DNA from 2 places in the Peribacillus sp. NPDC096448 genome. Region 2 is predicted to be linked to the other one. Evidence: riboswitches for the same ligand, from Rfam matches in the RefSeq annotation. Region 2 holds a riboswitch; the other holds the start of a gene.
What was found. A riboswitch is a leader RNA that binds a small molecule or an ion and turns the genes downstream of it on or off. The one in region 2 is predicted to bind FMN.
Positions count from the first base shown of each region.

Region 1: it holds a riboswitch for FMN, as region 2 does, so the genes downstream of both, ACIQ0C_RS02875 (ECF transporter S component) here and ribE (riboflavin synthase) in region 2, are expected to answer to the same signal.

Region 1 is NZ_JBIWEU010000001.1:593,371-596,575, reverse strand. It holds gene ACIQ0C_RS02880 (ferredoxin) at 242-490, shown strand; gene ACIQ0C_RS02875 (ECF transporter S component) at 627-1,208, opposite strand; FMN riboswitch at 1,373-1,509, opposite strand; gene serA (phosphoglycerate dehydrogenase) at 1,826-3,205, shown strand, end outside.
Region 2 is NZ_JBIWEU010000005.1:155,407-158,611, forward strand. It holds gene ribH (6,7-dimethyl-8-ribityllumazine synthase) at 1-82, opposite strand, end outside; partial or broken gene ribB (3,4-dihydroxy-2-butanone-4-phosphate synthase) at 163-801, opposite strand; gene ribE (riboflavin synthase) at 820-1,458, opposite strand; FMN riboswitch at 1,605-1,735, opposite strand; gene ACIQ0C_RS10985 (TspO/MBR family protein) at 1,936-2,664, shown strand; gene megL (methionine gamma-lyase) at 2,682-3,205, opposite strand, start outside.

The DNA of each region.
Region 1 (3,205 bases), on a different contig from region 2:
AACTGCAAAAACCGCCGTTATTATTGATGAATACAACGGAAATTATGTGACTAAATGACGAAACATGGAAGGAACCAAGTTAATTATTTCGATGTTTTTCGTTGACATTCAGCTACATGATAGTTATTATCAATACAATTTCTATTGAAAAGTTTGGCATTCGGTCTTACAATAAGAAAGAGATAATAATCTGAAATAAAAAGATTATCAGTTGTTAATCAACTTAGGAGGGGTTATATTCATGGCTAAATTTACTATTGTGGATAAAGAAACATGCATAGCTTGTGGGGCTTGCGGAGCAGCGGCACCAGATATATACGATTATGATGACGAAGGGATTGCATTTGTTACCCTTGACGATAACGAGGGAATCGTTGAAATTCCAGATGTACTTATAGACGACATGATGGATGCATTTGAAGGATGCCCAACGGATTCCATTAAAGTTGCTGACGAGGCATTTGACGGAGATGCACTAAAATTCGAATAAAGTTACAAGCCATTTTCAATCGAGAATGGCTTTTCTTTTGGTCAATGTCGCATTACAACTTCTCGGCCAAAAAAACAGACATAAAAACAACCGGATATGGATATCCGGTTGTTTTTTATTTCTATCGTCAATGCCATTAAGCATTTTTATATAATGTTTGCTTATTGATCCATGTCTGCAATTTAATGAACAGCAACATGAATACAGATGTGATGAGCACGCCTTTAATCACGTTGAAAGGCAAGATTGCCGTCGTAACGAACTTTCTTGACTCGGGCGCCGACATGGCATCCCACCCCATAAAGAAGGTATAAGCCGGTAAAAAAACAAAATAGTTTAAAACGCTCATGAATACTGCCATGGAGACTGTTCCCGCAAGTAAGGCGAACGTCATCCCTTTTTTTGAATTGATTTTCTGAAATACATAATAAGTTGGCAACACAAACAGTATTCCGGCTATAAAGTTAGCGATATGCCCCACAGGCACAGCAGTCAAGGTCCCTGTCATGACTAAATCCAATAGGTTTTTAATGAACTCGACTAGAATTCCAGCCATCGGACCAAAAATCAATGCCGCCATCAGTGCTGGGATGTCGCTAAAATCAACATTGAGAAAAGACGGGAATCCTGGAAACGGGAAATTTAAAAGCATCAATAAATAAGAAATGCTTCCCATCATGGCAAGAGTGACCGTTTTTTTCACTTTGTTCTTTTTCATAGTTCTCTCTCCTTCTTTTCCGATCTACCTGAAAAAGAGGTTAGGGTTCCAAAATATGTTGATGCTCAATAAAAAACCTTTAATTCCAATAGAATTAAAGGGATAAATTAAAGGTTACATCAAACAAACGTTCAGCAAATAACTGTTGAAACGCACTCAGGAACCTCCATCTTCTCCCATCCAGACTATACTGTCGGCTTTGGAATCACACCAAATCCTGCCTTGTAAGGCTCGCGGGCTTAGAAGAAGAAATTCCTTCATCACCGCCGGTGGGGAATTGCGCCCCGCCCCGAAGATAGACCTATAAAATTTTTTATACTTCCCATTATATCTGAAATACCTTTTTTTTGATAGCATTTTTTCTCATTTGATGCATTTAGGAAGAATATCGAACGCAGTGAACGGCTTAAAAAAAATGCCGGATTTACAATATGACAATTCGAAAATTTTTCGCAAAAGAATATGAAGCTATTTATATCGCGACATTAAACAAATGATCAGATGAAAATCTTTTGTTTAAGCGCTTTCATTCAGATAAGCCAAATTGACATAATCAGCATTTCAATTGTAAAATTAACTGAAATTTAAGATAATTTTTCCTAGGAAGGTGTTTAGACGTGTATCGGATTTTAGTAGCAGACGCCATTAAACCAGAAGGACTCGGACCGCTTTCAGTGGCACCCAATATTCATCTCATTCAGAAGACCGTAAAGGAAGCTGCAAACGAACTTGATCAGATCGATGCAATTCTCGTGAGAAGTGCAACAAAGGTTTCGGAAAATTTAATGAACCGTATGCCGCAGTTAAAAATTATAGCACGCGCTGGTGTCGGAGTTGATAACATAGACATCCCCGCGGCGACAAAACGCGGGATTGTCGTGGTTAATGCACCTGACGGCAACACCATTTCAACAGCTGAACATACATTCGCGATGATGGCATCATTAATGCGCCACATTCCACAAGCTTATGCCTCACTGAAAAATGGGGAGTGGAAACGTTCTTCATATACGGGAACTGAACTTCGTGGTAAGACATTAGGCATAGTTGGCTTTGGACGTATCGGAGGGGAAATTGCCAAACGTGCTAAAGTGTTTGGCATGGATGTCATTGTCTATGACCCGTTCCTGACTGTCGATCGTGCAAAGAAAATGTCCGTAACGGCCCTGCCGTTAGATGAATTGCTTCCTAAAGCAGACATCATTACTGTTCATACACCACTAACGAATGAAACTAGAGGATTAATTAATAAAGAAAAACTGCTTACCTGTAAAAAAGGGGTCTATCTACTGAACTGCGCCCGTGGTGGAATTCTAGACGAAGATGATTTATATGAAATGTTAGTTGAAGGGCATGTTGCAGGGGCGGCACTGGACGTTTTCGTCGAAGAACCTCCACTTGGCCATAAACTGCTTGAACTGGATAGCGTCATTGCTACACCGCATCTAGGTGCTTCCACGAAAGAAGCCCAATTAAATGTCGCCGTACAGGTTGCCCAAGAAGTATTGACCTATTTCGAAGGAAATCCAGTCTCAAGTTCAATCAATCTTCCAGCCATATCTAAGGAAGTGTTTGAAAAGGTACAGCCATTCCATCAACTTGTTCAGCAAATGGGATCCATTGCTTCTCAGTGCTTGAATGAAGGAATTCAGGAAATCTCCGTTACATATGCAGGAGAATCTTTGGATTTCGATACAGCGATTCTTACAAAAAGTCTAATCTCTGGCTTTTTAAGATCAAGAATTGATGCATCAGTCAATGAAGTGAATGCCTTATTGATTGCAAAAGAGCGTGGCATAACCGTTGGTGAAAAAATCTCTACGGACTCTTTAGGTTACTCGAATTTGATCAGCCTTAAAGTAAAAGGTGACAACCGTGAATTAACAATAAGTGGGACGTATATCGAAAATTACGGTTCTCGTATTGTAAGTTTTAATGGTTTCAAAATCGACTTTCATCCGGAATCGAATTTACTTTATATCCAGCATACCGATAAA
Region 2 (3,205 bases):
TGATAAACTCATTAAATCTTCCTACCACGATTCCGACTTTCAATCCTGATCCGATTAATTGTGCTTCAATAGTTTTCCCCATGTCCAATTCCTCCTAATTTTTAAAAACAATATTATTTTTTTCATGTTAAGATTTAATTCCTTAAAAATCCTTCAAGCTTTCGGGATGTTCAGTTCAAGTTCCTGTTTCCCGATTTTATCATTGTGTTGAAGATACCGAATCAAATCGGCTATCGTAATGAATTTCAGGTTGAATTTATCAGCGATGACTTCTAAATCAGATACGCGGGCCATTGATCCATCTTCATTCATGATCTCACAAATGACACCGGCTGGAGCGGCACCGCATAACTTCGCCAAGTCCACCGATGCTTCCGTATGTCCTGCCCTTCTTAATACGCCGCCTTCTTTAGCGACTATCGGAAAAGTGTGACCAGGCCTTTGGAAATCTTCAGCGACCGAATCTTCATTAAGAAGCTCAAGGATGGTCAAGGACCGTTCAAAAGCACTGATTCCTGTAGAGGTGCTTTTATGATCGACACTTACCGTAAAAGCAGTGCCATGATGATCGGTATTTTCTCCTACCATAGGATGCAGTTTCAATTTTGCTGCCAGTTGTTCAGTGATGGTTGTACAAATCAAACCACGTCCATGAGTCGCCATGAAATTAATCGCTTCCGGTGTCGCCTTTTCGGCCAACACTACAAAATCCCCTTCATTTTCACGGTCTTCATCATCGGATACGATTACTACCTTGCCAGCCTTCAAATCTTCTATTGCTTCTTCTATTGTATGGAACATCATTACACCGCCCTTTTATTAGAATCCATGCTCTGCCAAAAACTCTAAATTCAGTCCTGGTTTTGGATTGCCATTTTTCATTTGATGTATTATATATTTCCCTATCATGTCGTTTTCGATGTTAACGATATCTCCAGCCGCTTTTTGTCCCAATACGGTGTCCTGATGAGTCAATGGAATCAATGATACTGTCAAAAGGTTCCTTTCGATCCCAAATATCGTCAAGCTCGTTCCGTCGATGGCCACGGAACCTTTTGGAATGCAAAAGGTACTAAGCCCTTCTTCCAATTGGATTACATAATATACGGCATTTTCTTTCCGTTCTTTTTTTATGATTGTTCCGGTTCCGTCGATATGACCTGAAACAAAATGACCTCCAAACCTTCCCTGTGCACTCATGGCTCGTTCGAGATTAACAGGTGATCCCAATTTTAACGTCCGGATCGAGGAAGCTTTGACCGTTTCCGGCATCACGTCGACCGTAAATAAACTTTTCGTGAAGGACGTTACCGTTAAGCAGACCCCGTTGACTGAAATACTATCCCCCAGATGCACATCTTCAAGGATTTTTTCAGAACGAATCGATAACTCCATACTGCTTTTTCCTTTTTTCAAGGAATGGACGGTACCGATATCCTCAATGATTCCCGTAAACATGTTTTTCCCCCTTTTATAAAATATAAAAAACCCCTTAGGATGACCTAAGGAGTTAACAGGAGAAATGAGTGAAAAAAATTGTATACTTAAAAAGCCTAATATTTTCATTTTCGAAAAATTAGGCGTACGTATACACTTGGGTTCCACACGTCCTTCTCCCATCCAGACTGTACTGTCGGCTTTGGAATCTCACCAAATCCTGCCTTTAACAGGCTCGCGGGCTTAGAATTTCTTCATCACCGCCGGTTGGGATTTTCACCCGACCCCGAAGGACTAAATTAATATGAATCTTTGAATATTTTATCACCATAATGTGAAGATGTAAAATTTCTAACCTTAAATGGTTCAATTGTTACAGAAACTTCCTCCCTTTATGAAATATCGACCCCCAAGTCCCCGATGTGCTCCAAAAAGGTTAACCAAGGTAAATATGTGGAATAGGGTTAGAGGATCACAATTCAAATAAGGAGGAAAACCATGCTTATTTCCATCATTAACTTGATATTCTATCTATTCGTCGTCACGATGAATTTTTTAGCCAATTTCCTGCCATTGAACGGCCAGACATCAGGAAAGATTTCCGATAAACTGGATGTCCTTTTCACTCCTGCCGGTTATGTATTTTCCATTTGGGGCTTGATCTATTTCCTGCTCGCCATCTGGGTCTTCAGGCAGTTTTTAAGTAAATATCAAAACAGCCCTGCTTATAAGGCATCCTTCCCTTGGTTCGCTTTAAGCTGTGTCCTGAATGTTGCTTGGCTTTTGGCTTGGCACTATGAACACCTTTTGTTATCCGTATTCATTATCATTGCTTTGTTGGTTACTTTAATGATCATTTATACAAGCATAAAAAAAGTAGGACACACGACTTTCGACCTATTTCCGTTTTCCGTTTATACAGGCTGGGTAAGTGTTGCAACCATAGCTAACATTTCTTATTACCTCACCTATATCAAATGGGACGGTTTTGGGGTTTCCAGATTAAACTGGACGATCTTCCTGCAGATTGCAGCAACGACCCTTGCCTTTGTCTTTGCAGGTAAAAACCGGGATTGGTGCTATCCTCTCGTATTCGTTTGGGCGTTCATAGGCATCGGGATACGAAATAGCGGCGCCTATCCGATAATCACAGACATTTCTTATATCCTGGCTGCCATCACTTTTATCGTATCCATCACCATCTTCATTAAAAATAGAAGGAACTAAATGAGGGATATGGTACCCTAAAATGCTTGCTGAAGATCTTGCCATACATCCTGCCAAGCTTCAAGGCCAACTGAGAGACGGACCAGCTGGTCACTGATGCCCATTTGTTCCCGTGAATCTTCAGGAACGGCAGAGTGCGTCATGGTAGCGGGATGCTGGATCAATGTTTCGGCATCCCCTAGACTTACGGCAATTTTGATAAGTTTCAATTTATTGAGGAATACCTGTGCATCCTGTTTTGTGCCATGCAATTCGAAAGAGATAAGGCCGCCGCCATGTTTCATCTGTTTTTGCATTATATAGTGATCCGGTGAAGCATCATCACCTGGATAATATACCTTTTTCACCTTTGGATGTTTCTTAAGTTCATGAAAGATTGCCGTTGCATTGGCCGAATGACGGTCCATCCTGACAGGCAAGGTCTTTAACCCCCGTAATAGTAGCCAGGCATCGAATGGTGAAATGATTCCACCGATATCTTTCTGTGTAGTCCCAGCTATATGATTCATGAATTCCTTTTTACCCACCACAAGTCCCGCAA